4 regions of the Paenibacillus sp. V4I5 genome follow, and region 2 is predicted to be linked to each of the others. Evidence: riboswitches for the same ligand, from Rfam matches in the RefSeq annotation. Region 2 holds a riboswitch; each other region holds the start of a gene.
The links. Region 2 has a riboswitch for cobalamin ahead of cobJ (precorrin-3B C(17)-methyltransferase). Riboswitches for the same ligand answer to the same signal wherever they lie in the genome.

Region 1: it holds a riboswitch for cobalamin, as region 2 does, so the genes downstream of both, QFZ78_RS30950 ((2Fe-2S) ferredoxin domain-containing protein) here and cobJ (precorrin-3B C(17)-methyltransferase) in region 2, are expected to answer to the same signal.
Region 3: it holds a riboswitch for cobalamin, as region 2 does, so the genes downstream of both, QFZ78_RS30970 (energy-coupling factor ABC transporter permease) here and cobJ (precorrin-3B C(17)-methyltransferase) in region 2, are expected to answer to the same signal.
Region 4: it holds a riboswitch for cobalamin, as region 2 does, so the genes downstream of both, QFZ78_RS16810 (ABC transporter substrate-binding protein) here and cobJ (precorrin-3B C(17)-methyltransferase) in region 2, are expected to answer to the same signal.

The regions. Positions count from the first base shown of each region.
Region 1 is NZ_JAUSZB010000002.1:6,302,225-6,310,054, reverse strand. Features, by position in the region: gene QFZ78_RS30955 (energy-coupling factor ABC transporter ATP-binding protein) at 1-462, shown strand, start outside; gene QFZ78_RS30950 ((2Fe-2S) ferredoxin domain-containing protein) at 834-1,202, opposite strand; cobalamin riboswitch at 1,235-1,437, opposite strand; gene QFZ78_RS30945 (hypothetical protein) at 1,572-1,703, opposite strand; gene QFZ78_RS30940 (DUF4023 family protein) at 1,868-1,981, opposite strand; gene QFZ78_RS30935 (hypothetical protein) at 2,028-2,384, opposite strand; gene asnB (asparagine synthase (glutamine-hydrolyzing)) at 2,563-4,407, shown strand; gene QFZ78_RS30925 (XTP/dITP diphosphatase) at 4,459-5,106, opposite strand; gene rph (ribonuclease PH) at 5,090-5,848, opposite strand; gene QFZ78_RS30915 (GerMN domain-containing protein) at 6,045-7,007, opposite strand; gene QFZ78_RS30910 (hypothetical protein) at 7,337-7,531, shown strand; gene QFZ78_RS30905 (phosphatidylglycerophosphatase A family protein) at 7,536-7,830, shown strand, end outside.
Region 2 is NZ_JAUSZB010000002.1:1,679,296-1,687,125, reverse strand. Features, by position in the region: gene QFZ78_RS09820 (SRPBCC family protein) at 1-39, shown strand, start outside; gene QFZ78_RS09815 (hypothetical protein) at 118-543, shown strand; gene QFZ78_RS09810 (guanylate kinase) at 611-1,189, opposite strand; gene QFZ78_RS09805 (hypothetical protein) at 1,354-1,584, shown strand; cobalamin riboswitch at 1,628-1,829, shown strand; gene cobJ (precorrin-3B C(17)-methyltransferase) at 1,971-3,665, shown strand; gene QFZ78_RS09795 (sirohydrochlorin chelatase) at 3,685-4,617, shown strand; gene cobK (precorrin-6A reductase) at 4,614-5,390, shown strand; gene QFZ78_RS09785 (precorrin-8X methylmutase) at 5,396-6,046, shown strand; gene QFZ78_RS09780 (cobalt-precorrin-5B (C(1))-methyltransferase) at 6,052-7,182, shown strand; gene cbiE (precorrin-6y C5,15-methyltransferase (decarboxylating) subunit CbiE) at 7,179-7,830, shown strand, end outside.
Region 3 is NZ_JAUSZB010000002.1:6,310,699-6,318,528, forward strand. Features, by position in the region: gene cbiQ (cobalt ECF transporter T component CbiQ) at 1-536, opposite strand, end outside; gene QFZ78_RS30965 (energy-coupling factor ABC transporter substrate-binding protein) at 533-817, opposite strand; gene QFZ78_RS30970 (energy-coupling factor ABC transporter permease) at 839-1,594, opposite strand; cobalamin riboswitch at 1,742-1,935, opposite strand; tRNA gene QFZ78_RS30975 (tRNA-Arg) at 2,048-2,121, opposite strand; gene QFZ78_RS30980 (hypothetical protein) at 2,279-3,196, shown strand; gene tig (trigger factor) at 3,307-4,608, shown strand; gene clpP (ATP-dependent Clp endopeptidase proteolytic subunit ClpP) at 4,808-5,398, shown strand; gene clpX (ATP-dependent protease ATP-binding subunit ClpX) at 5,411-6,679, shown strand; gene ispG (flavodoxin-dependent (E)-4-hydroxy-3-methylbut-2-enyl-diphosphate synthase) at 6,776-7,830, shown strand, end outside.
Region 4 is NZ_JAUSZB010000002.1:3,272,103-3,279,932, reverse strand. Features, by position in the region: gene QFZ78_RS16830 (Lrp/AsnC family transcriptional regulator) at 6-497, shown strand; gene QFZ78_RS16825 (aminotransferase class I/II-fold pyridoxal phosphate-dependent enzyme) at 513-1,718, shown strand; gene QFZ78_RS16820 (aspartyl-phosphate phosphatase Spo0E family protein) at 1,787-2,053, shown strand; gene QFZ78_RS16815 (type 2 periplasmic-binding domain-containing protein) at 2,115-2,642, shown strand; cobalamin riboswitch at 2,675-2,828, shown strand; gene QFZ78_RS16810 (ABC transporter substrate-binding protein) at 2,981-3,991, shown strand; gene QFZ78_RS16805 (FecCD family ABC transporter permease) at 3,993-5,030, shown strand; gene QFZ78_RS16800 (ABC transporter ATP-binding protein) at 5,036-5,812, shown strand; gene cobT (nicotinate-nucleotide--dimethylbenzimidazole phosphoribosyltransferase) at 5,837-6,910, shown strand; gene cobU (bifunctional adenosylcobinamide kinase/adenosylcobinamide-phosphate guanylyltransferase) at 6,978-7,538, shown strand; gene cbiB (adenosylcobinamide-phosphate synthase CbiB) at 7,571-7,830, shown strand, end outside.

The sequences.
Region 1 (7,830 bases), 4.6 Mb from region 2:
TTACAAACGATGGGACTCGAACACTTAGCGCACACACCCATTCACCACTTGAGCCTCGGTCAAAAGAAACGAGTAGCCCTAGCCGGTGTGCTGGTGCTTGAACCAAAGCTTCTACTTCTTGATGAACCAACGGCCTATCTAGATCGTATATCGGAGCAACAGTTAGTCGAGGAGATCAACCGTATACATAGCCGCGGAATCACGTTAGTCATGGCTACCCATGATATGAACCTAGCCTATTCATGGGCTGATTGGATTCTGGTGATGGATCAAGGACAGTGCGTCATGGAAGGCACACCAGATGAAATATTCAAAGATAGCAAGGCTATTAAAGACCTTGGTCTTGATAGGCCAATGCTGCTAGATTTGTGGGAAGCATTGCCTGAAGCTAACCGTCAGGGCGTATCCGCACCCAAGAATGTGCGTGATTTTACAACATTATTACAAAAAGTCCATTTATAATTATCATCAACGAATATATATAAAGTTAAAAGTGGCTGTCCCAACATTGATAAAATAGTTAGAGGGACAGCTTCTTCATGTATACATGCGTGCATCCATCTATCAATGGTAGGCCCTCTCGTTCCGTTCATTCAATGCTTAGCTCTTTTCATCCACTTTAGTGGCCTGCCGTTCCATTATGAACAAGTATGACGAATAAGCGCGGAAAACGCGCTTATTCTGGAGGCACGAATAGGTAAGGAGTAAGCTTTATTTACCTCTTACCTATAACATATAAATTCTGACCAAAAAGGACCTCCCCCTATTACGGAAGTCCTTATGGTTACGTGCTTTAAGGAAGATATCCCTCTTTTTAAACTTTCATTCATTGATTATTTGCTTTGTATGCGACTAATGCCCTTATTTCCTTTTCCGGTTGGCACAAAGCTTTCCTCAAAGCTATAAATCATATGTTCTTCGAGTGGTTTCCCCTCTAGTAAATGCTCTCTAACAAGCCTTCTCCCAGTCTCTGGTGTCATTTCCTTGTACCAAATCCCTTGCGGATACACCGTGACAACACCTGCATCCTGACAGCGGCCATTACATCTAGTCCGAGTTGTATGTATAAGATGCTCGGCTCCGTGCTTCGAAATTTCATCTCGGATGGCTAGCGTTGTTTCATCTCCTGAATGTTTCAGGCAAGATCCCCCGTTACAGATAAGTACATGATGTTGGACTGTTGATAGATCCCACGTACTCATAAGAACACCTCCCTATCTCCCGTAGGTATATAACTGTGCTGCTGAAATAGGCAGGTCTCCTGGCTTCAGGATCTTCATCATACGTCAGCCTTCCCAATCGGTCGATCAGTGGCATAGAGACGTTGACTCCTCTGTTACAGTGGCGGGACCGCGTCGGCTTCTAACCGATCTTCCCTTTTAAGCTTACCCTACGCTTTGAAAGCGGAATGTAAGCACCTATTTCGAATATGAAATTGTACCCGAGTTTATTGAAATCTTTTAAACTCAATCATCATCTTACCTCATAGTCTACTTACAGACAAGGAAAAAGCCCCCACCAAATGGTAGGGACTACATCGGAAGCTGTATTCACGAATTCAAATCATTAACTTAAACGGAAGGCCGATTCGGCTGGTGATGTCCGGGCTCTGTTGAATCCAGGTTGGACTGTATACGAGAAGATTGCTTCGAATGATCGATTGTGCTTTGTGTCCTTTGTTCCATACTTTTCTTTTTGCTCATGATGGGGTTAATCCTCCTGTAAGTTGAAATAATGATCACTTGATTAGTATGGAGAGATACCGCCTCTAATATGCTGTTTATAATACCCATAAAGAACGAAGGAAAAGAAAAGCAAAAGCCTGCAAGGAAATCTCCCTGCAGGCTCTTGGTGGTGCCATTAGACATTAGTGCTTGTTGTTCGGCATATTACTTTCCGGACGTCCGTCCCCTTGTGTCTTGAGATTCTTCTTGGCTTTTCTCTGCTTTTCGTGCAGCTTGCTAATGAAATGACTATCCATGAGCATTCGCCTCCTGAAGAAAGAATGGCACTACCTCTTTAGAATGTCACACGAGGTCTAAATTTAAACGCATGGCAAGATTAAGAATCGCGCCTCTTGCTTCTGCATCTGTTTTGACTTTTTCGTACAATTCCTCAAAATTAGTGCGGTTTTGAATAAATTCCGGTTCGGTTTTGATAGCTGTTTGTGTCCAGTTGATCAAGACATTCTCGGCTTGGGTAAGTTCATTGTAAGCACGATGCAAGCCGACACGCTCAATAATTTCTTCCATCTCTGCTTGCCCAACTTCTTTCCCTTCCTCTTTTAATTCCGCAATCCGTTTATCCGCTTGGTTACTAATTTGCAGGAAATGCTCTCTTGAGGCTAGATAATCAATTTGTGCTTTAGAGTGTTTCTTTTTCATTGTCATCACCTTTGTCATTTAGTAAGTAAGAATTGGGTTTATTGTATCAGGCCTGTCCATAAAACACAAAATCCGTCCGGTTGACTGCGCCCATCCACTTTTGGACAGACATTATATACCTTGAGTTTGCATACCTTTTATCATCATGCTCTCTTTATAAGGAAAGGAAGGAACGTCTATGTGCGGAATAACGGGTTGGATAGATTGGCGGAAAGACTTGACCGGGTACCCGTCCATTCTAGAAAATATGACGGAAACGCTCCATTTGCGTGGACCTGATGCTTCTGGTACTTGGATTTCACAGCATTGTGCCCTCGGCCATCGGCGTCTTAGTGTAATGGATCCGGAAAACGGCGCTCAGCCCATGGTACGGAAACAAGGAGACTACACGTATACGATCGTATATAATGGCGAACTCTATAACGCACCTGAACTCAAAAAGGAGCTCGAACTTCGTGGACATCATTTCCGCACGACCTGTGATACAGAGGTGCTGCTTGTTGCCTTTATTGAGTGGGGAAGAGCTTGTGTAGATCGACTTAATGGCATTTTCGCTTTCGCGGCCTGGAATGATCAAGAACAATCCCTTTATTTGGTCAGAGATCGGCTTGGCGTAAAGCCGCTTTTTTATTCTCATCAAAATAGTGTGCTTCTATTCGGTTCTGAGCCGAAGGCCATACTCGCACACCCCGACTTCGAAGCAGAGGTTGGTGCGGAAGGCTTGGCCGAAATCTTCGCAGTAGGTCCTGCTCGCACACCTGGTCATGGGATTTATCGCAACATGTCAGAGCTCAAACCAGGACAATGCGCTGTATTTGACCGCAACGGCTTATCCATTCGTACGTATTGGAAGCTCGAAAGCCACCAGCACTCCGACGATATCGCTGCTACGGCATTGCAAGTTCAACAACTACTTAGAGACACATCCCAGCGTCAACTTGTGTCTGATGTACCCATCTGTACTCTTCTATCGGGTGGTCTTGACTCTAGTGCGCTTACTGCACTTGCCTCTGCTCATTACAAGAATAGCGGGCAAGGCGCTCTGCATACCTTTTCCGTTGATTACAAAGATAATGACAAGCATTTTAAAGCAAACATATTCCAGCCAAATTCCGACGCACCTTGGATTAAACGGATGACGGAGCATCTAGGAACCGAGCATCATTATATTGAATTCGACACACCCGAGCTTGTGGAATCACTGAAAACAGCGGTATTTGCCCGCGATACACCAGGGATGGCTGATGTCGATGGGTCTCTTTATTTATTTTGCCGTGAGATCAAAAAAGAAGCGACGGTTGCCATATCCGGCGAAGCTGCTGACGAAATATTCGGTGGATACCCTTGGTTCCACAATGAAGAAGCTTTGGCTGCGGGCACGTTCCCTTGGTCTTTAAAACTGAACAATCGAGTCGACCTGCTTGCTCCCGATTTTGTAGATTGGATCAAACCAGTCGAGTATGTCAGTAATCGATACCAGCAAGCGCTCAGCGAAGTGCCGCGGTTAGCTGGGGAAACGCAGCAGCAGAACCGCATGCGAGAAATGTCTTACTTAAACATTACCCGCTTCATGCCGACACTTCTAGATCGAAAGGATCGAATGAGTATGGCCGTCGGACTTGAAGTTCGCGTCCCCTTCTGCGATCACCGTCTTGTCGAGTATGTCTGGAATATTCCCTGGGAAATCAAAACATCGGGTGATCGGGAGAAAGGTATTTTGCGCAAAGCGCTCCAAGGTGTTCTTCCTGACGATGTGCTAACTCGCAAGAAAAGTCCTTACCCAAAGACACACAATCCTAATTATTTAGCAGCGGTGAGAAAATGGGTGTTGGAAATTCTGGATGACCCTAGCTCACCCTTACTTCCCTTCATTGATGTTAAGAAAATCCGCGCACTTGCCAGTTCAGAGTCGAATGATTTCGATCTCCCTTGGTTTGGTCAGTTGATGACAGGCCCTCAACTATTTGCCTATTTGGCACAAGTGGATACCTGGTTACGTTCCTATAAAATTTCCATCCGATAAAAAAAAACCTGCTACCCACCAATGAAGTGGAAGCAGGTTTTCTTCATGCTATTACCCGTTCTGATCAGGAAGTCTATCCAAGAACATACGCAAAGCTTTGGCTCGATGGCTCATCTCATTCTTCTCTTCCATCGTTAATTCAGCCATCGTTCTCCCAAGAGCAGGGATATAAAATAAGGGATCATAGCCGAAGCCGCTTTCGCCACGTTCTTCCCCAATAATATACCCATGGCAAGAGTCCTCCGCTTCAATCACTTCATTCGCTACAGGATCGATGAGTGTAAGCGCACAGACAAAGGAAGCTTCGCTCAAAAGCTTTGGGTGCTCTGCGTCAGCAGGTAATCCGTCTACAGAATCTACCTCGCTTAATGCTTGCAGCAGCTTAGCATTATTGTCCGCATCTGTAGCGTTCTCTCCAGCGTACCTGGCTGAATAAACACCCGGTTCACCGTTTAAAGCCGCTACACACAGCCCAGAGTCATCGGCAAGGACCGGCACATGAAGATGTGCCGAAATAATCTGCGCTTTAATCCGTGCATTTTCTGAAAACGTCGTTCCGCTCTCCACGATTTCCGGAAGATCGGTATAATCCGTTAAGCAGCGAACTTTGTAGCCTTTTGCGCCAAAAAGCTTCTCAAACTCTTTTACTTTGCCCTCATTACGCGTTGCAATGACAACGAAATTACTTTGTAGCAGCATGATGTACACCTCGAATGCGATCAGCGATCGGGCCTAATACTTTAGACTGCTCTTCAATCATCGTATGGATGCCTGTTTCAGCAAGAGCAAGCAGTTCATCCAGTTCCTTACGGGAAAAAGGAGCATCCTCGCCCGTTCCTTGAATTTCTACGAATTGACCCTGCCCCGTCATCACGACGTTCATATCTACTTTAGCGTGTGAATCCTCTTCATAATTCAGATCCAGCCGCGGTGTTTGGCCGATAACACCAACACTCACAGAAGCCAGAAAGTCGTTAATCGGGAACTTGGCTAATTTTTTGTCTGTCGCCAGCTTATCGATGGCAAATGCCATAGCAACAAAAGCACCGGTAATTGACGTTGTACGAGTACCGCCATCCGCTTGAATAACATCGCAATCCAGCGTGATGGATCTTTCGCCTAAAGCTTCCAAATTCACCACGGAACGAAGCGCACGGCCAATAAGACGCTGAATCTCCATGGTACGTCCACCAAGCTTACCTTTGGCAGCTTCACGCTGATTTCTAACCTGCGTAGCTCGAGGCAGCATCGAATATTCGGCTGTTACCCATCCTTTCCCTTGACCTTTCATAAAAGGTGGGACGCGCTCTTCAATTGTCGCTGTACAAATCACTTTGGTATCCCCGACCTCAATAAGCACCGAGCCTTCCGCGTGTTTTATATAATGAGGGGTTATTTTCATAGGTCGCAGTTCTTGATTCGTTCTTCCGCCAATTCTCATAAATGTTGTTCTCCTCCTGTTGCTTCCATCAGAAGCTTTGTTCCTACGCCCCATTGTAACAAAGTAGTCAGCGAAAAGCATCCTAAGTCAAAAACAATGATGCCGAACATTGATTATAATGCTGAGAAAACCCCTATGCAAGCGACTTGTCAGAGACAGCGCCTTGCATAGAGGTCGTTAGAACCGGGCAAGCTTTTTAAAGCTTAGCCGGATTAATATGAGTTGTTTTAGTTACAGGTTTCACAGCGCCATCCACTTTAATTTGGACTTGCTTAAAGCTTGTGTTCTCAGTCAATGAAAGAATAACAGATTGCATAGCTTCAGCGGATGCTTTCTGATCAGCGCCAAGGAATTTATTGGAGAAGTCAACGGTTATAACACCATCCGATGGCTTAATGCTCTTCACTTCCGTTGTAGCATTCAGAACAGCAGCCAGACCCTTCTTCTGATCAGGACCTTTGATCAACTGTTCGACAACCGCTTTCGCGACATCATCCGTCCTTTTGACGAGCCTTGTAACAGGTACATAATATTTGTAATTTTGATCATTTTGATTCAAGAAATAGAGTGTAACCGGTGTGGATTGACCAAATTCAGCATCCTCAGCCTTCTCGATGTTGATCCCCATAGAGCGTGCAAGCGGTGTATCCAGCGGTGTCTTCCCTTTCGGCATCTCTTTCAGATCTTTTCCATCTACGCGCAGCTGTACTTTCTCTACGGTTGGGAAGCTCGTCAGATTCCAAGTGATAGCCTCCAAAATCTTTCTCTCATTCGGTCCATCGTAATTGAGAAACTCCTTAGAGAAATCAACTATGGCACGCTTGTCTGATGTAACATTCAAACTAACAACCTTCGTACCTTTAGGCAGCAGCGCTTGGAAACCCGATGGAAGCAAACTTGCAACCGGACCTCCGTCCACCATGTACTCGAGAGTCGTTTTGGCAACAGAAACCGTTTTTGGTAATCCAAGACTAAGTGGAGCAACGAATCCTTTAGCATCTTTCACATAAACCGTCATCTGTGATGAATTGTCCTCGATCATATCGATCGTAACGGCCGCTGATGTCGTCTTCGCGTCAGCTTCCGCACCCGTTGTCGGAGGTGCATCGATGTCACTTTTCTTCCCAGTGCCCAGAACCGAACATCCCGTGGTCAGCAAGGCAATTTACCCCCGCGATAGCGGCTGAACGAATCCAATGTTGATGTTTCATTAGCTTATTTCCTCCTCCAAGTTTTCGCAGAAGCTTTCTGAAGCATCTGCCCTGTATTTTCTTTGTATGGCCTGTACAATGCTTTTTCGTATTATTATGTATACGAGGCTTTGTCCGATTTATAACTACTTTTTGTCCACATTTGAAAAAAAGTCATGCACCAGGTTTTAAACCTGTAGCACATTGAAACAAAAATCCTGGGAGTTAATCCTTCGGCATCTTTTAAAGATATGCTATACTCAAAAATAAAGAATTGACTTAATTTGGAGGCGCTTCAATGAGAACATTCCTTAAAGAAAAAGCAAACATTTTCAACGAATTCCGTGAAGAGGTTTTTAGTCACTATTCCCAAGCTGTCATCGAAGACGCCGTTGCTCGCTTACTCGTCGAAATCAAAGGAATTAAGAAAATTCCCTATGAAACGATCACAACGACTCTACTTGGAGTATTAAGCAATAACAGAAACCTATAACGTTATGTCCACGCTCATGGAGCTCCAAAAGAAGGTCAAACATGATTCCGAGCTTCTAGCTAGTATGAAGGATCCTGCCTATAATGTTCATCGCACCATTGCTATGTCCATCTGTGGACTATATGGCAGCGGCGCGATTTCTCTTTTTGGATTTATGGATTGCAAATTCCGTTTCTTCTTTCCGAACAAACGTCCTAAATCTTTCATTTCCAAAGGGATCTGTGCCATTGTTGCTTCAACTGCAAGTTCAATCATTTCTGAGAATGTGAAAGAGGACTATACCACACGTAACCTGGCTC
Region 2 (7,830 bases):
GCCGAAGAGACTGCGAACTCTGCAAGCTCTGCAAGGTAAGAACTGGATACTAAAGCGGCCACATGGTATTATGGATAAGGCTGGTAGATCGAAGTGATCAGGAGAGAAGAAGAATCTATGGTTGAACAAAAAAGTGAACGGAAATTTCATTTTCTGGGTGTACTGCTTGGTATAGCGGTTGATAACTTGGGGACTTTAATATCGACTGCGTTAATTGGCGGTATATATTTTGCTAATCGCCCGGTGGATGAGCAGAATGTAAGTGTTATATATTCGAATGTAGGCCTATTACTTTTGCTTTTGGTAGTTGGTTTGTTCTGGTCGTTTCTTGGCGGATACATCGCCGCAAAGGTTGCGAAGCGCGCCGAATATTTCAATGCAGCCATTATTGGTGTCATCGGCGCTGCAATCGGATTTGATTCCATGTTAACCAATGATAGCATTCCGTTATGGTACGAATTGATTGGTTTTGTCGTCATCGTACCGGTTTCACTATTCGGCGGTTTCGTGGCCTTGAAGAGGAAAAAAGCCCCATTAAAATGAATGTTGGATCGTAAAAAAAGAGACTCGGTGATGTTGATCACCGGGTCTCTTGGCGTTATAAGCACACTTAACTTGTTGTAGTTTGCATGTGAGCGAGCATGGTTGCCTTCACCTTGTCGATCGATTCTTGTAAATTCATATTCTCAAAAACATACTCACAATCCTTGCGGTAGGAGACTTCCTCTATGTAGTGGTTCATGTAGTGGTCAATGACGTCAGTAGGCGTATTTCGAGCAAGCATGCGTTCCATGATCGTTTGTTTGTTGACATAGATGAACAAGCGGATAGCTCTATCTCCAAATGTATACTTGAAACGATTAGCTGCATAACGATTCACAATGACATAGATAAGTCCGTCTTTGCGAAGCGCTTCATCGATGTCCGCTTTCTTGATCCCATAGAAATTCCCGTCAATTTCAACAGTTTGAAAAAATTCACCTGCAATGTCACTATCGATGAACACTTTGCGTGAGATGAAATTATAATCCTTCCCGTTGATTTCTTTGGGTCTAGGTATTCGAGTTGTGTAGGAGACGACAGATGAGAAACCAAGCTCTTTGGCAATGTGATGGGCAATTGTTTTACGACCAGAACCGCTAGTGCCAGTAAAGACAAACACCAATCCATTCGTTTCATGACTGCTCATATCAATTCCTCCTTCATAGAATGAAAGCGATATCTTGATAGATTCATTATAGTACGAAAATTCTGAAAATTAAAGAAATACTTTCTCGTTTTGATAGGAATCAAAGGGTTAAAATACGCTATAATAGATAGCATCACATCGTTTAAATGGAAAGGGATCTAACTATGCCTAAATATGCGAGTTTGAGTGCGGAAGCAACGGAATTTTTACGTCAAAAAACCGGAACCAATCACTTAGAGTGCTATACCTATATTGACCCGGAGCGTGGGGAGGATAGTTTTTTTATTGTTAAAACGATCAACAAGGTCATTCATGTTTCTTTTGCCGAGATGACCTTTGAACCAAGCAGTTACCAGAGTTTGATGGAAGGACTCTACCAGGCCATCTATGAATAAATACGTGACAACCCAATCGATAGATGGTTAGGATGATCGTAATTGCATATCAAAGGAATTAGGTGCCATAGATCCATTCGGGTGTATGGTTAAAAGGGAAGACCGGTGAAATACCGGCACGGACCCGCCACTGTAAAAATCGCCGTTTATTACGGAAACTGCTTGCAACATGCCACTGGGTAACAACCTGGGAAGGTGCAAGGGGATGATTAAGTCAGGAGACCTGCCTAATTCAACAACACAATTACCCTACGTGGAATTAGGGAGTGTTAGAGAGCGGTTACTTCTGGTTTTATTAACTGTAGTAATTTACCAAGCGTTTCTAACATGACTTATGTTAGGGATGCTTTTTTTGTTTGTGTAATTACGGGGAAGGGTGATGCAAATTGTCAGGAAAATTGCTCATTATTGGCTTTGGGCCGGGGAGTTTTGAACATATTACGAAGCGTGCAAGGGAAGCGATTCAGGAAAGTGAAGTTATCATCGGATATAACACCTATGTGGATCTTATCTCAGGTCTGTTAACCGAACAGCAAGTAGTTCGAACAGGCATGACGGAAGAAGTGAGTCGTGCGCAAGAGGCTGTGCGGCAAGCCAAGCAGGGGAAGAAGGTTGCCGTTATTTCCAGTGGAGATGCCGGGGTATATGGGATGGCCGGTCTTGTCTATGAGGTATTGATGGAACAAGGCTGGACCCGTGAGGATGGCGTTCAAGTAGAAGTGATTCCTGGCATTTCAGCTGTTCATTCGGCTGGATCTCTGCTAGGCGCTCCAATTATGCATGATTCTTGCACGATTAGCTTAAGTGATCATCTTACACCATGGGAGCTGATAGCGAAGCGGGTTGATGCAGCAGGGATGGCTGATTTCGTTATTGCCCTCTATAACCCGCGAAGCGGTAGACGGACCAGACAAATCGTTGAGACTCAGCGCATTCTCCTTAAGTATCGTTCTCCTTTAACACCTGTTGGGATTGTCAAAAGCGCGTATCGAGATCGCGAGCATGTTGTTGTGACGACATTGGCTGATATGCTGAATCATGATATTGGCATGTTAACGACCATTATTATTGGTAATTCCGCAACCAAGCTGTATGACGGTCTCATGATTACACCGCGCGGTTATCAGCGGAAATACACATTAGGGGCCGAAACACAGCCGCTTAAACCACATCAAAGGTTGAAATCCGAGGCTGAGCCTTGGGCTTTGGAACAATTGGATGAGCAGGATTGGGATGAATCCATGGGGGAGTTCGACGATGAAGATGAACTCTTGGATGATAAGATTACTGAAAATAGAGATCTTTCACAGCTGAAGTCATCACCGATTTTGTCACCTAGTAATTCCTTACAGCTTGCAATAGAAGCCTTGCAGCTAGTATCCAAAGGGAATGAAGAGTTGCCTTTTGAATTTGACAATAAGCTGAATGCGACCCAATCTATCTTTGAGTTTGCAGTAAGCCCCGGAATCGCGAATAAAAAGTTAACAGCAGCCCAACTGTGTGCGTTAGGCGAGATTGTTGGGGATCGTGGAGATATTGAATACTCACCGCATCATCAACTGATTGTTCGTGTGCAAACCGATAACCCTAAGCAGATTACATCCGAGCTAAGTGCACTTGGTTTATTGTTGTCTCCGATTGGCGATGTTGCGCAAATCAAAGCATGCGACTTTTGTAATTTGGAAAAAGGTGAATCTATTCCTTATGCGGAAGCCATCCATCACCGAATTGGCCATCTAGAAGTACCTAAAGAGTTGAAAATTGGGTTCAATGGGTGTGGAATGGCTTGTTATGGGGCTGTTCAGCAAGATATCGGCATCGTCTACCGTAAAGAGAAATTTGATCTATTTCTTGGCGGAAAAACGGTAGGTCGAAATGCGCATGCGGCTCAGCCCGTTGCAGAAGGAATTGACCCTGGGGAGCTTGTCGAATTAGTTGGCAGGATTGTAGAACGTTACCAAAAAGAAGGACATCCGAATGAACGGTTTCATAAATTTTTCAAGCGTGTTAAAGAAATTGAAGGCTACCGCCATCAAGAAATGGTAGGTTTCGTTATCGAAAATGCCATTTGCGGCGATTAGAATTAGGGGGAAATAAAGGATGAATGCTGTTTTATTTGTGGGTCATGGGAGTCGGGAAGAAGGCGGGAACGAGGAAGTTCGCCTCTTTGTTTCGGAAATAGCGAGTAAGATGAAAGAGCAAATTGTAGAGACCTGTTTCCTAGAATTTGTTCAACCAACGATCATGCAAGGAATTGATCGCTGTGTAGAAATAGGGGCTACTCATATCGTGGTCATTCCGATTATCTTATTTGCGGCCGGGCATGCGAAAATTCATATCCCATCTTCTATTGATGATGCGAAATTAAAATATCCTTTTGTGAAATTTACATACGGCAGACCTATTGGGGTACACGAACAAATTCTCGATATTTTATCCTCCAGGGTAGAAGATCTCGGAGTTCAAGTGAAAGAGGACTTAGGTGAAACAGCTTTACTTATTGTTGGGCGTGGAAGCAGTGATGCAGACGCGAATAGCGATCTGTTTAAAATCTCTCGCTTATTCTGGGAGAAGCTTCAGGTAAAATGGGTGGAAACAGCCTTTATTGGAGTTACAGCACCTCTGATGGATGATGGGATTGAGCGCTGTTTGCTGCTCGGTGCGAAGAAGGTAATCATTTTGCCTTATTTCCTGTTCACAGGCGTTTTGATTCAACGTATGGATCAAATGGTTCAAGGATATCGGGAGACATATCCAGATAAACAATTCCAGATGGCTCCTTATTTTGGCTTCCATCCACTGCTGCAAGAGATTCTGATTGGACGAGCGCAGGAAGCGCTTCAGGATGAAGTGAAGATGAACTGCGACATGTGCCAATATCGTCTAGAGGCGATGAAGCATATCGATCATCATCACCATCATGACGATCATCACCATCACGACCATCACGACCATGATCACAAACACGAGCATGACCACGATCACGATCATCATGACCATGTTCATGCTCATTCAAGAGGTGACAGACGATGATTCTCGTTCTTGCAGGTACGAGTGACGCTAGGGAGCTGGCGTTAGGAATTCGCGCAGAAGGATATGCTGTTCTCACAACAGTTGTGACCGAAAGCGCAGCGAAGAGCATGGAGGCGGAAGGGCTTCCAGTACTCACAGGTCGCCTGACCGCGGAAGATATGAACCAGCTAATTCAAGATAAAGGCTTACGCGTGGTTGTTGATGCGACCCATCCGTTTGCTGAGGAAGCGTCGAAGAATGCGATGGCGGCTGCTAAACTGGCTGCTGTACCTTATGTGCGTTTCGAACGTCAAAGCTTGTCCATCGAGCAGGGAACGCTCATCACGACGGTTGATGATTATAAACAGGCTGCAGAGTTAGCGGCTGAAAAGCGCGGCAGCATTATGCTGACTACCGGCAGCAAAACGTTGAAGATTTTTGCTGATCGTCTGATTGGGCTTCCCGATACGAAGCTCATTGCGCGGATGCTTCCTCGCCAAGATAATATGGAGAAATGTGAAGAACTGGGTATTGAGCAGAAAAATATTGTGGCTATGCAAGGCCCTTTTTCCAAAGAGTTAAATAAAGCTCTTTATGACCATTACAAAGTTACCTTGATGATAACGAAAGAAAGCGGGAAAGTCGGAGCGGTGGATGAGAAGCTTGAAGCAGCGCTGGAAATGGGTATTCCGAGTATTGTGATAGGCAGACCTGAACTTGAATATGGGACGCTCTATTCTGACTTTCAAGGCGTTATACAATTTATAAACGATAGCATTCATAAGGAGGGCTAAATAGGATGGATTTTCATACGGATTTTAAACCATTAACGGTACAACCACAAGAAATTGAAGAGAAAAGCTTTGAGATGATTACAGAAGAATTAGGCGAGCATACGTTTACTCCGGAGCAATATCCAGTTGTACAGCGTGTGATTCATGCTTCAGCGGATTTTGAATTAGGACGCAGTCTTGTTTTTCACCCGAGAGCAATCGAAGCAGGTATTGCAGCCATTCGGGCTGGTAAAATCGTTGTGGCTGACGTTCAGATGGTACAAGTCGGCATTAGTAAGCCGCGTATTGAGCAATTCGGCGGCGATGTCAGAGTGTATATCTCGGATAAGGATGTCATGGAGGAAGCCAAGCGTCTGAACACGACACGGGCGATTATTTCAATTCGCAAAGCGATTAAGGAAGCAGATGGAGCTATTTATGCCATCGGGAACGCACCGACAGCCCTGCTGGAGCTGATTCGACTCGTCAAAGAAGGAATTGCGAAGCCGGGGCTCATCGTCGGTGTGCCTGTTGGATTCGTTTCCGCAGCGGAATCGAAGGATGAACTAGCCAAGCTGGACATTCCGTTCATCACGAACGTTGGCCGTAAAGGCGGCAGTCCCGTTGCCGTTGCAGCAGTCAACGCGCTGTCGATTATGGCGACGCGTAAGGAGTAGCGCCGATGGTGGAAGAACCGGGCAAGCCCCTGCGCCACGGCTACACCACCGGCTCCTGCGCAACCGCAGGAGCCAAAGCAGCACTAGTGGCGCTCATCGAGCAAGCGCCACAAACGCACGTGCATATCCGTATCCCGATCGGGGAGACGGTTGAATTTGCCCTGCACAGCTGCACGTTCACACAGCTGTGGGGCGAAGCCGCCGTCATTAAGGACGGCGGCGATGATCCCGATGCGACGCACGGTGCGGAGATCATCGTGCGCGTAAGCTTCCGTGCCGAGCCTGGCGTCGGCATCGATGGCGGCATTGGCGTCGGGCGCGTGACGAAGCCCGGCCTGCCGGTTGAGATCGGTCAAGCGGCGATCAACCCGGTCCCGCGGAAAATGATCCGCGAAACCGTGCAGGAAGTGCTTGACCATTACGAGATCGCGCACGGTGTAGACGTGCTCGTATCTGTGCCCGCCGGCGAAGAAATCGCCAAGAAGACGCTGAACGGGCGTCTTGGCATCCTCGGCGGCATCTCGATTCTCGGTACCCGTGGCACGGTGGTGCCATTCTCGAGTGCGGCCTACAAGGCCAGTGTTGCACAGGCGATTCGCGTAGCCGTGAAATGCGGCTGCAAGCATCTCGTGCTCTCGACCGGCGGCCGGACGGAAGTATTCGGGATTAGCATGTATCCCGAGCTTCCGGAGGAGGCATTTATCGAGATGGGCGATTTCGTGGGGTTTGCTCTGATACAAGCCCAAAGACAAGGCATTCGTAAGGTGACGTTGGTGGGCATGATGGGCAAGTTCTCTAAGGTGGCACAAGGTGTGATGATGGTGCATTCGAAGAGCGCTCCGGTTGATTTTGGGTTTCTTGCGCAGGTCGCGATCGAATCGGAAGCGTCCGATGCGCTTGTTGAAGAAATCAGAGGTGCCAACACAGCTTCACAGGTTGGAGATTTAATGGCTTCTACGGGGAAATTGCGATATTTTGAGCGGCTATGTGAGCGCTGCAACTTAGCTGGACTAGAAGAGGTTGCGAGAGACGGGTTTGATTTCATAGAAACAGTGATCATTTCGATGAAAGCCGAACTCTTAGGGAAATCGGCGATGGTGAAGCGAAGCGAGAATGGAGAGTTGACATACGAATGAGTAGAAGCGTGAAAGTGATAGGTATCGGCGATAACGGACAAGGGAGCCTGCTCCCTTTATATATCAACTGGATTAATGAAAGTGAATTGCTTGTTGGCGGAGAGCGGAATCTTGCCTTTTTTCCTGAATATAAAGGCGAGAAGATCGTCATAAAAGGCAGCTTGCCAGAGCTCATGAGAAAACTTCAGAAAGAAGAATGTTCCGTTGTCATCTTGGCTTCGGGCGACCCGCTTTTTTATGGGATTGGCGGTTATATAGAGAAGAAGCTGGAAGGTGTGCACATTTATCCGGCTGTTAGCTCGATTCAACTGGCTTTTGCCCGGATGGGGGAAAGCTGGCACGATGCTTATATCACAAGCGTTCATGGACGGAGTATCAAGGGCTTGGCGCAGCGAATAGACGGGAAGGAAAAAGTGGCCCTGCTCACGGATGAATCGAATTCACCGAGTGCGATTGCGGCTTATTTGCTTTCTTTTGGCATGACCGAGTATCGTGCCTTTGTGGCAGAGAATTTGGACGGAGCCGAAGAACGCTATGGTTGGTACGATTTGGACCAGCTGGCCACGGAAACATTTGCACCGCTCAATGTGGTTATTTTGAAAAAACAAGGCCCAGGTCCTGTTTGGCCGCTTGGCATTGAAGATGATC
Region 3 (7,830 bases), 4.6 Mb from region 2:
TACATGTTATTGGCTATTTCAAATAGGATGAACAGAAACCGATACATAATAAGCATAATTTCCAGAACCAGCTTGGGAACACGAACTTTTTGTAAGACTTGCAGCAATTCAGAAAAAGGAGTGCTGAACATAATAAAGGACACGCAACTTAAGCTCGCTATAATACGAATGAATAATTTTCCAATTAGCAAAAGACCTGTTGAAGTAACGGACAATTTCCAGTCCATGAATATAAAGGCCGCCACCTCATGAATATCAGGCATGGCTTCTGGCAGAGGACGGATCTCTACGACTAATGCGGGTACACTCCCCACAAAAAAAAGGCATGCAGCACCGATGACAGTTACATAATATTTGATCGGAACGCGAGCGTAGCCAACCGTCCATAGAGTCATCCATAACGCTATAAGCACCTGGACGGGTGGATGCGTTAGATAAGAAAACAGCAGCATGATAACTGCAAAACCGCACTTCCACATCGGTGACAGGGGGCGTAAGGCATTTTTATAAGATAGCGAATCGATTCGTTTTATCATTGGTTTTTGGATTTAGACGCTTTCCCTTTGAAAAAGCCAAAGGCAAACCCGATGAAGCCAGCGCCAATGGCCGCTTGTAAGGCGAATAGCATACTTTCTGTCTCAGCTGGGAGCTCAAATAAAGAAGAGAACCATGGCGTATAGGAAGGTTGAATACTCTGAATTAATTGTTCAGCGGCATCATCAGCTCCTCCAAATTCGCCTTGTACGAAAATAAGGGGCAAAACTGCCAGTAATACAACAGCAATCAGCATAAGGGTATTTAAAGTACGAGTTTTCATTGCTCAGAAGCTCCTTTCATTTTAGTGTTGTAGGATAGATAGTTCTTTAGGGCTGTAAGATTGTAACCAATTCCATATTAATACGGTTAAAATGCCTTCACTAATGGCAAGAGGGATTTGCGTAATGGCAAAAATACCGCCGAATTTCAAGAAGGATGCCATAAATCCACCTTGTTCAGCCGGGAATGCAAGAGCTAATTGGACAGAAGTAACAATGTATGTGGATAAGTCGGCAAGAGCAGCTGCCAAAAATATCGACCATTTTTGTTTGCAGGTTGTTTTCATCATGAACTTATATATGAAGTAACCAACTACTGGACCGGAGAGGGCCATTGAGAATGCATTTGCCCCGAGAGTCGTAAGTCCTCCATGAGCAAGTAAAACCGCTTGAAATAACAATACAATCGATCCTAGGACGCTCATAGGGAGCGGTCCAAACATTACAGCTCCTAAACCTGTACCTGTTGGATGAGAACTGCTTCCGGTCACAGAAGGAATCTTTAGTGCTGAAAGTACGAAAGTGAACGCAGCAGCAAGACCGAGCATAATTTTGAGCTCTGGATGTTCTTTCGTAATTTTGATAAGTGCTCGGACACCAAGAAAGAAGAACGGAAGGAAGGCTGCCCACCAAAATATAGCCCAACCTACGGGGAGAAATCCTTCCATAATGTGCATGCCGTAGACGGTTTGCGGTTCATTAATGAATAGATAAAGGGCTAACCCTATAACCACTAGTAAGAAGCTAACGACCTTTGTCTTTCGTGATTTTGTTTGCATGTTTTTTTAATTCCTCCTAATTGAAGTTCGAATAACAAACAAAAAAGACCAATCCTGATGGATTGGTCGTGGGTACGTACGAATAAACGACAAATATAAGCTACATGTCGAGAGACTTGACGTACACCGCTCCTTTCCGCGAAGGTTTCTGGGTGCATAAATGAAGGTAGGTCTCCTGGCTCTCGGATCATCGTATTCTTTCTGCCTTCCCTGAATATGCATCAAGTGACATGATAGAAAGAAACTCCCCGAATACAGTGGCGGGACCGCTCGGGATTTGCACCCGATTCCCTGTTACCCCTTGCTTGCTACGCAAGGGCACCTCATTTATTCGAAAAAATATGTAATTGAAAAGAGTATAGCACAATATGAAAGATTCGTAGCATAGTGAATTTTATTTTTCTTATAAACAAAAAAAACCGCGATTTCTCGCGATCCTTTGCCGTACATAAACGTCCCAGGAGGGATTCGAACCCCCGACCGCACGCTTAGAAGGCGTGTGCTCTATCCAGCTGAGCTACTGAGACATAGACCTCTTCTTACCTTGCGGATGTGATCCGTTTAGCGAAGCAAGAGTTATATTATCATATAGTTTCAAGTGAAGTCAACCCTATTTTAAATGTTTATTTTGCAATCACTTGGACAATCAAGTAAACTGTCACCAGCGAGACCAAGATTTCTGAGGTGATCATCATAACGGACCCATCCATCAATAACTTAATTCTTTTTCCGAAAACAGAGCAATATTACGAAGAGGAGCTGACTCGGTTTCTAAAAACAGAGCAGTATAGTGATGCACTCCAATTGCTAACCTTTCTACTGCAATTTCCGACAGTAGACCATCACAAAACCGAACAATGGGAAGCCCTGAGGAATTGGCTGTATACCATGTATCCGGAATCCATGTTCCCAATGACGTCTCCATTGGAAGATGATCCAGAGGAAGAAACGGATCTATTACGGCAGTACATACAAGAAAAGACAGCCGATGATGGCGCTTTTGCGCTTAAGCTTCTGAATATGCTAAGAGACGGTACATTAGAGCAGCAAGTCAATGCCCTTGAACAATTGGCGTTTATTGATCAATCTGACGTAAGCCAACGTGTAAAGGAGTGGCTAGGTGAGAAGCCGCGGCACCCTCACATTCAGTTTAAAGCTTTACAGGCTCTTAAACAGATGGGTGAGCGTGGATTTATCGAGTTCCCTAAGAATGGGGAAAAGATCCTTGTCGAGATCGAAGAGACACCGATGTGCCCGGAGGATTTTCCATCACGCATTCGTGATATGATTCGCAGGGTCGGGGACATTAGTGAAATAAGCCAACCTGATTTTGTTTATTTTGCCAAGCAGACTTGGCAGGAATTTCTAGCCTATGCCTATGGGACATCGATCTATACGGATTTACAGAATGCGGAAGAAGGCGCTGTTGATGTATGGGCATCTGCCTTGCATGCTATTCTACAAGAGAAATTATTTGGCAGTGTGAATCGGGAAGAATTACTAGACAATTACGGGATTGTTGATTCCATGAAGCTGCAGTGGAAGCGAGCTAACCTTGTGCTTCAAGCGTTTGTGAAGCAGTTTAATCCGGATCCATCATAAGGCAAGAAAGGTTGCCTTGAAATGAAAATCTTATATGGTATAATAGAATGGTTGTAATGAGAGTAACGTGAAAATATGTCATCGTACATTTTTGGAGGGGAAAGCATAAAATGAAAGCAAGTTGGGAAAAAATAGAGAAGAACGTAGGCGTTCTTGAAGTGGAAGTTGGCGCAGACCGCGTAGCAGATGCTTTGGATAAAGCATTTAAAAAGGTATCAGCAAAAGTGAATGTTCCAGGATTCCGTAAAGGGAAAGTGCCTCGTTCAATATTTGAAGCTAAATTTGGTGTAGAAAGCTTGTATCAAGATGCTTTAGATATCATTTTGCCAGAAGTTTATGTGGAAGCGATTGAAGAGGTTAAAATCGAGCCTGTCGATCGTCCTGAAGTAGACGTTGAGCAATTCGGCAAAGGACAAGTACTGAAGTTCAAAGCTAAAGTAACTGTTAAGCCTGAAGTAACACTTGGCGAATACAAAGGTATCGAAGTTGAAGCAGTAAGCGCAGAAGTTACCGATGAAGAATTGAATGAAGAGCTTACTCGTTTGCAACAACGTCATGCTGAATTGGTTGTTCTTGAAGAAGGACAAGCAGCAAATGGTGATGTTGTTGTCCTTGATTTCGAAGGATTCGTTGATGGTGAAGCATTCGAAGGCGGTAAAGCGGAGAAATACTCCCTTGAGCTTGGTTCCAACTCCTTCATTCCAGGTTTCGAAGAGCAACTCGTCGGTCTTGGTAAAGGCGAAGAGAAAGAAGTTAACGTTAGCTTCCCTGAAAACTACCACTCCGAAGATTTGAAAGGCAAAGCAGCTGTGTTTAAAGTGAAAATTCACGATATTAAACGCAAAAACTTGCCAGAGCTTGATGATGAGTTTGCTAAAGATGTGAGCGAGTACGATACACTTGTAGAGTACAAAGAAGAACTGAAAAAACGTCTTCAAGAGCGCAAAGAAAAAGATTCAGAGGCTGCTCTGGAAACAGCTGTTGTTGAAAAAGCTGCAACTAATGCTGATGTTGAAATTCCAGCTTCCATGGTAGAAGCAGAGCTAGATGTTATGGTGAAGGAATTCGAAAGACGTCTTCGCTCGCAAGGCATGACTCTTGAGATCTACTTCCAGTTCTCCGGTCAAAACGAGAGCGTGCTAAAAGAACAAATGAGAGAAGATGCTGATAAGCGTGTTCGTAACAACCTTGTTCTTGAAGCCATCGCAGCTGCAGAAAAAATCACAGTTTCCGATGAAGAAGTTGACACGGAGCTTGAGAAATATGCACAATCCTACCAAAAAACAACAGCAGAACTTCGTGAACTGTTTACTTCAAACGGCAGCCTAGAAGGTCTGAGCAACGATCTTGTGATTAGAAAAACGGTTGACTTCTTGCTTGAAAATAGCAAGCATGTTTCCGCAGCTGTATAAATAAGGTAAGTAAAGGCACGTACGTAAGCAACGTGCCTTTCTTTTACCCTATTTTAGCCCCCAATCTGTCCAAGACCATAAGAAATACCCTCATACATAGCAGTTCTCTGAAAAAATGACTTTGCTGTTCAAACGTGTTAAACTGTATCTGAATCTCAATTGAGAGAACTTGGCTATTGCCGCAAAAGGAGTTGGTACAATGAGTCTTATTCCTATGGTTGTTGAACAAGAGGCTCGTGGGGAACGTTCTTACGATATCTACTCGCGTTTATTAAAGGACCGCATTATCTTCATTGGGAGCGCTATTGATGACGATGTGGCTAATTTGGTCATTGCCCAGCTGCTCTTTTTATCAGCTCAGGATCCCGATAAGGATATCCACTTATATATCAATTCACCAGGTGGATCTGTAACAGCTGGAATGGGTATCTTCGATACCATGCAGTTTATTAAACCAGATGTATCTACGATTTGTGTAGGTATGGCTGCAAGTATGGGTTCTCTGCTATTAACAGCAGGTGCCAAAGGTAAGCGATACGCGCTGCCGAATGCAGAAGTTATGATTCACCAACCGCTCGGCGGTGTAAGAGGTCAAGCAACCGATATCAAAATCCACGCGGATTGGATTATCAAAACGAAACAAAAACTCAACCAGATCTATGTGGACCGGACGGGACAGCCGCTTGAAAAGATCGAAAGAGACACCGACCGAGATAACTTTATGAGCGCTTATGAAGCGAAGACATACGGGTTAATCGACGAGGTTATCACTCGAAACGACTTGAAATAAAGGAGTGATCCCATGTTTAAATTTAACGATGAAAAAGGCCAACTCAAATGTTCCTTTTGTGGAAAATCCCAAGACCAAGTTCGCAAACTTGTTGCAGGTCCGGGAGTTTACATTTGTGATGAATGTATAGAGCTTTGCACGGAGATTGTGGAAGAAGAATTAGGGCATGAAGAAGAGCTTGATCTGAAAGATGTTCCGAAACCAAAAGAAATTCGCAATATTTTGGATCAGTACGTAATCGGGCAGGATCAAGCGAAAAAATCATTGGCTGTAGCGGTTTATAACCACTATAAGCGTATTAATTCGCAAAACAAATTGGAAGATGTTGAGCTTCAAAAAAGTAACATCGTACTTTTAGGACCTACAGGAAGCGGTAAAACGTTGCTAGCGCAAACGCTGGCCAAAATTCTGAATGTTCCTTTTGCAATCGCGGATGCCACTTCATTAACAGAAGCTGGTTATGTGGGCGAAGACGTTGAGAATATTTTGCTCAAACTGATTCAAGCTGCAGATTATGATGTAGAAAAAGCCGAACGCGGCATTATCTATATTGACGAGATCGATAAAGTGGCACGTAAATCCGAGAACCCGTCCATTACAAGAGACGTTTCCGGTGAAGGTGTTCAACAAGCTTTACTCAAAATTCTTGAAGGTACGGTTGCCTCAGTTCCTCCTCAAGGTGGACGTAAGCATCCGCATCAAGAATTCATTCAAATTGATACAACCAACATTCTGTTTATTTGCGGCGGAGCTTTTGATGGACTTGAGCAAATTATCAAACGCAGAATCGGTAAAAAAGTAATTGGCTTTAGCACAGATGGGGCTAAAGTAGATTTGAAACCAGGCGAGTACTTATCCATGGTGCTTCCGGAAGATCTCTTACGATTCGGCTTAATCCCGGAATTCGTGGGTCGTTTACCGGTCATCTCTACACTAGAGCCGCTGGATGAACCAGCCCTTGTGCGTATTCTTTCGGAGCCTAAAAATGCGCTCGTGAAGCAATACCAGAAGATGCTTGAGATGGATAACGTCTCACTCGAATTTGACGCAGAGGCACTTGATGCCATTGCTAAAGAAGCTATCAAACGTAATACTGGCGCGCGCGGCCTGAGAGCCATCATTGAGAGCATTATGCTTGATGTGATGTTCGAAGTCCCTTCGAGAACAGACGTCACGACATGTGTGGTATCTAAGGAAACAGTTCAAAACAAGATCACTCCTGTTTTGACGACCAAAGATGGTGCGCAGACGACTGGTAAGAAGAAAGAAGAAAGTGCGTAACCCATAATTTCACAAATTACACACAGCCTCCAATCCGATCCCCTGTTAATGGGATTGGAGCGGAGGATGTTTGGTGTCATGGGGAGAGAAACTATAATGTTCCATAGAAAAGATACGCGGGCCGTTCGTGTAGGCGATTTGACGATCGGTGGCAGTAATGAAGTCATCATGCAAAGTATGTGTACAACGAAGACAGCGGATGTGAAGGCGACAGTTGCAGAAATCCTTCGTCTGGAAGAAGCTGGATGCCAAATCGTTCGTGTCACCGTGAACAACAAGGAAGCCGCTGAGGCCATTAAAGAAATCAAAAAACAAATTCATATACCACTCGTTGCAGATATTCATTTTGACCATCGCTTAGCGCTTGCTGCTATTGAGAATGGCATCGATAAAGTGCGTATCAATCCAGGTAATATCGGCCGCCGCGAGAAGGTAGAAGCGGTTGTTAAAGCTTGTAAGGAACGTGGTATTCCAATTCGTATTGGGGTCAATGCTGGCTCACTAGAGAATCATCTTCTCGAAAAGTATGGGTACCCAACGCCTGAGGCTATGGTTGAAAGTGCCTTGTTCCACATTAACGTTCTGGAAGAGCTTGATTTCCACGATATTATCGTTTCACTCAAAGCTTCCGATGTTCCTATGGCGATTGCAGCTTATTCCCAAGCGGCTAAAGCATTCAACTACCCACTTCACCTCGGGATTACAGAAGCTGGCACGCTCTTTACAGGGGCCGTGAAGAGTGCGGCAGGTATCGGAACACTGCTCAATATGGGACTCGGTAATACACTGCGTATTTCGCTTAGCGCGGACCCAGTAGAAGAGATTAAAGTAGCTCGCGAGCTGCTCAAAACATTTGGCTTGATTACCAATGCTGCTACTCTTGTTTCTTGTCCTACTTGCGGTCGCTTGGATATCGACTTGTTCTCAATCGCTAACGAGGTCGAGGACTATATTGCAAAGATCAAAGTGCCGATTAAGGTATCTGTCCTTGGCTGTGCAGTGAATGGTCCTGGGGAAGCGCGTGAAGCTGACATCGGTATTGCAGGAGCTCGTGGTGAAGGCATGCTTTTCCGTTATGGAGAAATGATTCGCAAGGTTCCTGAAGCAGAACTGCTTAATGAGTTAAAGAAAGAAATTGATATCATCGTAGA
Region 4 (7,830 bases), 1.6 Mb from region 2:
TAACCATGGATGCTTTGAAGCTTAATATTCTCGAACTACTGAAAGAAGATGCCCGCAGGAGTGCGGACCTGATCGCCACAATGCTTGGTACGGCGGAGGCCGAGGTTGCACGAGCGATAAGCGAGATGGAAGCGGATAAGGTCATCGTCAAATACGCAACAGTAGTCAACTGGAGCAAAGTGGATGACGAAAAGGTTACCGCCCTGATTGAAGTGCAAATTACGCCGGAACGCGGACACGGGTTCGATGCCATCGCGGAACGGATCTATTTATATCCAGAAGTCAAATCGGTTTATCTCATGTCTGGCGCCTATGATTTGCTTGTCGAAATTGAGGGCAGTTCCCTCAAACAAGTCGCTTCTTTCGTGTCCAACAAGCTTTCGCCGATTGATCGCGTGCTTTCAACAAAGACGAATTTTATATTAAAAAAATACAAACAAGACGGCATTATATTCGAGGATCAGGAAGACGATCACCGGATGCTCGTTTCGCCGTAAAGAAGAGGGAACGCCATGATCAAAGATGAGATAACGATCCAGCAGAACAAAGTAAAATCGATGCAGGACTACCTCGCTCCTGCCGTACGTGAAATGAAGCCTTCAGGTATTCGGAAGTTTTTTGATTTGGTTAGTAACAGCAAGGAAGATATTATTTCTCTTGGTGTAGGGGAACCGGATTTCTCAACACCTTGGCATGTTCGTGAAGCAGCTGTTCATTCCTTGGAACGCGGTAGAACGAAATACACGCCAAACTCAGGTATTCCTGAGCTTCGTGAAGCGATTGCCGATTACCTTCATACGTCCTTTAAAGTGAAATATGAGCCATCGAATGAAGTCCTTGTTACGGTTGGCGGCAGTGAAGCGATTGACTTAGCTCTCCGAGCTTTGATAACGCCGGGCGACGAGATTCTTATACCGGAACCTTGTTATATTTCGTATTCCCCAATCACGAGCATAAGCGGCGGCGTAGCTGTTGGGATCGAGACCTTCGCGAAGGACCAGTTCAAGCTGACTGAGAAAGCGCTTCGCGATGCGATTACGCCACGCTCCAAAATATTAATTCTCTGCTATCCTAGCAATCCAACAGGCGGTATTATGACCTATGAGGATTGGCTTCCGATAGCCAAAGTCATTGAAGAGAACGATCTTATTGTCATTTCCGATGAAATATATGCAGAGCTGACTTATGGTCAGAAGCACGTGAGCTTCGCAGCAATTCCTGGCATGAAAGACCGGACAATCTTGGTTAGCGGTTTCTCCAAAGCTTTTGCCATGACAGGCTGGCGGATGGGATATGCCTGCGGTCACCAGGAGCTGATTTCCGCGATGACCAAAATTCATCAATATACTGTGATGTGCGCACCCGTCATGGGGCAGGTAGCCGCTCACGAGGCGTTGACGAATGGCTTGGAAGAGAAGGATCGGATGATCGAGTCCTATAACCAGCGCAGACGTCTGATCGTAAAAGGGTTCCGAGATATTGGTCTCGAATGCCATGAGCCGCAAGGCGCTTTCTATGCATTTCCAAGTATTGTTGCTACAGGATTAACATCAGAAGAGTTTGCACAGCGGCTTTTATTTGAGTCAAAGGTTGCTGCCGTGCCTGGAGATGTGTTTGGTTTAGGTGGAGAAGGCTTCTTACGTTGTTCATACGCCTATAGTGTTTCTCAACTAAATGAAGCATTAGAGAGAATTGGAAATTTTATGAGAAAACTGTAATGAATAACGTAAATAAATATGTTCATTATTGATGAAAACTGGTATTCTTATAGTAAGGAGGGATGAGCATGGCTTTTATGGAATATCAACTATCAACCTATCAAAAACATTTTCAAATTCGTGAACAGGATTTCGGACAAAGTTGGTTGACCAAGCGTGCAAAGAAGCAAAACTCCCTTACCTTATTAGAAGAAGAGATTCATTCTCTACGACGCAGGTTAGAAAAGATGGTTTTTGATGGCGAAGAAATGACATCGGATTCCGTCGTTGAATTGAGCACAATCCTAGACCAAAAAATAAATGAATATATGCATAATGGGAAAAAAAGTCGGTGAAAACCGACTTTTCTCGCGACTATCGATGGATGCAGATAACAAACGGAGGTACGCTTACAACATGAAAGTGAAATGGCTGTTAGTTATGATGATGGGGCTTATGGTGATTCTAACGGGTTGCGGCGGGCCGAAGCCGGATGTATCTATATTTATAATGGGCTCTAATGGTTTTCCAAGTGAAGCGGGGGACAAGCTGGAGAGTTCCTTGAAGTCCAAGGTGGGCGAAGTTCCTACAGTCAAAATTAATACGTCGCCTATATTCTCGATGGAAAAAATGATTGTAGAGCTGGCTGCAGGAGGCAATGGCATCTTCATTCTTGCGGAAGATCAATTCAAATCACTTAGTAATCAAGCGGGTTTCGTTTCTTTGGATGATACGATCAATCCGGAAGATTATCCGGATGGTGTTATTCAAATAGCTGAAGAAGGCAAGCCTGCAGAAAAGCATCTTTATGGTATTCCTCTTGCAGGAAACAAATGGATGAAAGAACAAGGTTTTGAAGGAAAAGGCTTGGTGGCTTTTATTCCTCAAAATGCTCCAAAGTTGAACGAGTCGAAACAAGTGCTCAAAGTAATTGCACAAAAGTAACAAGAAGTCTATAATCGACAAATAGATTGATAGTAAAATATGCAGCCATAGGTGTTGGTTAAGCTCATTAAGAAGAGATTGCCACTTAAAAGGGAAGCCGGTTAAAGTCCGGCACGGTCCCGCCACTGTAATCCAGGCATGAGTTGCCGGGAGAGTCAGGATACCTGCCCATGGTGCCGTTTACGACATCCTTCGAGGAAAAGGATCGCGTTAAATCAGGAAGCAACCTTAGGGTTGCTGAGCACCGCGATTTATCGTCCCCTTTGTTCCTTCGAGAACAAAGGGGCTTTTTTGTTAGGGTCAATCGAAATAAATAGTTCAGAAAGAGGTTTTGTCAGATGAAAAGGAATTCAGTAAAAAAAGCACTTATTCTTACGTTAGCTCTAGTAACAGCAATCAGTCTCGCAGCTTGCGGCAAAAAGGAAACGGAAATGTCTGATCCATCTAAGCTTGGCGGGGAGGGAACGAAAGCTCCTGCTGCAACTTCGGCACCAGCAGCAGCCAAAAAGACGGTCTATCCATTGAAGATAAAGGATGCTACGGGTAAGGAGTTTACTTTTGATAAGGCGCCTGAACGTATTGCATCCGTGTCTCCGGCAGAGACTGAAGCCCTTTTTGCAATTGGGCTTGAGGCTAATATTGTTGGTGTATCTGATTTCGATGATTATCCAGAAGCGGCCAAAACGAAACCGAAGCTTGGCAGTATAACGAAGCCTAACCAAGAAGCAGTTATTGCAGCCAATGCGAATGTCTTGTTCACAGGAGTTTCAATGAAACCCGATACGGTAGAAAAGTTGCGCGCTTTAAATATTAACGTGTTTAAAGTGGAGCCGAAAACCTTGGATGATGCCATTGCGAACATTCAAACCTACGGATTGATTACAGATCATCAGGAGCAAGCGGAAAAAGTGGTTGCTAAGATGAAATCGGATCGTCAAAAGGTTGTTAATGCAGTGAAAGACGTCAAGCAAGAGAACAAGAAAAAGGTATACATTGAATTTGCCCCGGGATGGACAGTGGGCAGTGGCGAATACATGGATGAATTGATCAAGCTTTCTGGCGGGATTAACGTCGCAGGAGACGGAAAAGGCTGGTATCAAATCAGCGAAGAGAAAATCATTCAACAAAACCCAGGTGTAATTTTGTTCGCCAATGGGGTCGTCGATAGTAAAAGCAAGAAACCACTTGATGAAATTATCCGTACGCGAAGCGGTTGGGATGCCATTGATGCCGTGAAGAACAAACAGGTGATTGGCCTCGACCAGAACATGTTGAGCCGTCCAGGTCCAAGACTGACCGATGGATTGCTTGAAATGGCGAAAGGCATTTATCCCGAACTGGTGAAATAAAATGAAAAGAAAATTAATGCTATGGGGAGGAGTAGGGGTTATACTCCTTCTTCTTTCTATTATGGCGAGCTTGTCGCTGGGAACCGCTAATCTCCCGGTTTTGCAAATTGCCAGTATTCTCGCCAAGCACATTCCTTGGCTGGGAGATCACATCGATGCAACCTGGCCGCAGTCGTCGGAACAAATCATTAATAAAGTGCGATTTCCCCGTGTATTACTGGGGATTCTTGTAGGGGCCTCACTTTCCATTGCAGGGGCAGCTTTTCAAGGTGTGCTGCGTAATCCACTTGCTGATCCTTATGCACTCGGTGTATCCTCGGGTGCTTCTGTTGGAGCCGCATTTTTAATCTATTTTGGACTGCAAGTAGCGTGGTTTGGGCAGTGGTCGATTCCTATTGTTGCCTTTGTGACGGGACTTATTTCTTTATTTCTGGTTCTTAAGCTTGCCCAGATCGAAGGGAAGCTGAAGATGGAGACGCTTATTTTATCAGGCGTGGTCATGCAGGCCTTTCTAGGGGCAATCGTATCATTCATGGTGTCTATTTCCAATCAAGTCATTAATGAAATTATTTTCTGGCTAATGGGCAGCTTGGCCATGCGAGGTTGGTCGTATACCTATATCATCTCACCCTATTTAATTATCGGTTTTGTCGTGCTGCTTAGCTATGCAAGGTCGTTAAATTTACTGGCTCTTGGTGAGCGGCAGGCGTCACATCTTGGTGTGAATGTGGAGCGGACGAAGCTGATTGTGCTTATAGTAGCAACTTTCATAACGGCTGCAGCGGTATCTGTTGCTGGTGTTATTGGCTTTGTAGGACTCATCGTACCGCATTTGGTGCGACTATTGGTAGGTCCGGATTATCGGTTGATTATTCCTTTATCCGCCATTGGCGGGGGGATTTATGTCCTCTGGGCAGATACACTTGCCCGTACCCTGCTGAGTCCAACTGAAATTCCACTTGGGGTCATCACGGCATTTCTGGGCGCACCATTTTTTGCTTATTTGCTCCACAAGGATAAGAAAACGTTAAGAGGTTGATCAAGATGATTAAAGTGGAGCACCTTTCCCAAAGCTTTAAGGAACAGCAAGTGCTTGAGAACATCAGCTTTGAGATCAAGCAGGGTGAATTTTTTGGTATTATTGGGCCAAACGGCAGCGGTAAGTCAACGTTACTTCGTCTAATATCAGGGATTGATCCTGTTAAAAACGGAAGTGTTGACCTGGGTGGCCGGTTAGTATCCTCCTATTCACGAAAAGAGCTGGCTAGATGGCTTGCTGTCCTCCAGCAGGATGCACTGCCTCCAGTAGGCTTCACGGTCCGTGAAGTGGTGGAAATGGGCCGATATCCTTTTCAGAATTGGCTTGGTGAGGAGTCTGCTGATGCAGAAGGTTTAATTGATAGGATTGTCCGGAAGCTGCACTTGGAACCGCTGATTGATCGAACAATCGAGCGCCTCAGCGGCGGTGAACGTCAGCGGGTCGCTCTTGCTAAAGTGATGGCGCAGCAGCCGCAGCTGCTTATGCTGGATGAACCAACAACGTTCTTGGATATCGGATATCAAGTACAGATGATGGACTACATCAAGGAATGGCAGCGAGAATCCGAGTTGACGGTTGTAGCTGTCCTGCATGACTTGAATTTGGCTGCACAGTACTGCACGCGATTAATGGTTATACATAATGGCGAACTTTCAGCGATAGGAACACCTGATGAAATCATTACCAGCGAATTAATCAGCGAAGTGTATGGAACTGAACCGATTGTCCTGCAACACCCCGTTAACGATGCGCCGCAAATTTTATTACAGCCAGGAAAATAGATGAGCTATCGGAGGGTCACAATCATGAATAAGATGCAAGAGATTATAGATAGCATTAAGCCTGTTTACCAAGATGTAATGAACCAAGCGAATGAGCATTTAAATCAGTTGACGAAACCACAGGGAAGCCTCGGGAAACTGGAAGATATTGCACGTCAGGTTGCCGGAATTACGGGCGAAGTGATGCCGATTTTCGATAAAAAAGCGGTCATCGTAATGGCCGGGGATCACGGCGTATGTGAAGAAGGGATTAGTGCATATCCGGCGGAAGTAACGCCTCAAATGGTGCTTAATTTCCTTTATGGCGGGGCTGCAGTCAATGTACTTGCAAGACATGCCGACGCTGAAGTTGTCTGTGTCGATATGGGGGTAAATGCTGATCTGGAGCATCCTAATCTCGTCTCTCGCAAAGTAAGAAAAGGGACGCGTAATATGTCGCGTGAAGCAGCATTAACGCTGGATGAGACTGTCCAAGCCATACAAGCTGGTATAGAAGTTGTGGACGAGTTGGTGGAAAAGGGCTACCGGCTCTTTGCTATGGGAGAGATGGGGATTGGTAATACAACGGCCAGCGCCGCGATTCTGTGTGCTTTGACGGGCTTGGATGCGAGTATAGCTGTTGGCCGCGGAACAGGCATTGACGATAGCAAATGGTTGCATAAAGTGTCCGTTGTGAATAAGGCGCTGGATGTGAATGGGCTTCGTGTGAATGAGGTGAACAGATCAAGCGCTGAGTATGCGCTCGATGTGTTAATGAAGGTCGGCGGATTGGAGATCGCCGGACTTGTTGGTGTGATTCTCGGCGCAGCGAAGAATCGCTGTCCGGTCGTCGTCGACGGATTCATCTCGTCGGCAGCTGCGCTTGTGGCGAGCCGATTAGCACCGCTAACCGCGTCCTACATGCTCGCCTCGCACTTATCGCAGGAGCAGGGGCATGCGAAGCTGCTCGAAGCGGTTGGCCTCGCAGCGATGCTGCAGATGGATATGCGGCTGGGCGAAGGAACAGGCGCGGTGCTTGTCTTTAACTTGATCGATGCCGCAGGCAAGATCATGAAAGAAATGGCGACATTCGAAAGCGCAGGCGTGTCGCGGGGTTAGCCGTATAGGGGCATGCCGTTAAAAGGTAAGCTTATACAGTAAGCATCGATAAGGAGGCGAAGGCGCCATGGCAGTTTTGGTTACGGGCGGCGCGCGCAGCGGTAAGAGTTCCTTCGCGGAGAAGCTTGCCATGCATGGCAGCGAGCGAGGGATTTATATCGCTACTTCCCACATCTACGATGAGGAAATGAAGGAGCGGGTTGAGCTGCATCAGCAGATGAGGCTTGCCTCCGGGTATCCATGGGATACCCGGGAGGAGCCTTTCCAACTGCGGGAATTACTGCTCCGTTTGCAGGAGAGCGGGGAGGATGCTGTGGTCTTGGTCGACTGTTTGACTCTTTGGCTGTCCAACTGGTTGCTCCATCATGAGGGAGAAGTAGATGCTTCTGCTCAGGTAATGAAACACATAGACGAGCTTGTAGAAGCAGTGTCCTCCTACCGTGGACACCTCATCTTGGTTACGAATGAAGTAGGTGACGGCATTGTGCCGGAATACCCGCTTGGCCGTAGTTTTCGTGATCTGGCAGGACGAATGAATCAACGACTAGCTGAGGTGTGTGAGCAGGTATTCCTTGTCACGGTGGGTATCCCCATGGAGCTAAAAAGCAGAGCTTATCGACTGGAATAGAATAAGTCTTTAGGCATGGAACGGTGATCAATATGTGGATATATTCTTGGCAGGAAATCGTTAGTATGACGGCTGCTTCCATTGCGCTGGACTGGCTGATTGGTGATCCGAAGTGGCCGACACATCCGGTTATTCTCATTGGACGCTTCATTCGCTGGGTAGAAGGCAAGTTACATAAAGGAAAAGAGACGTCGGTTAAATCATCGTCTGGATGGCTGCGAACTAAGGGTGTCATGCTTACTGTTTCTACTGTAGTGCTTAGCTTTAGCGTGATGCTGCTGCTTATTCTTGC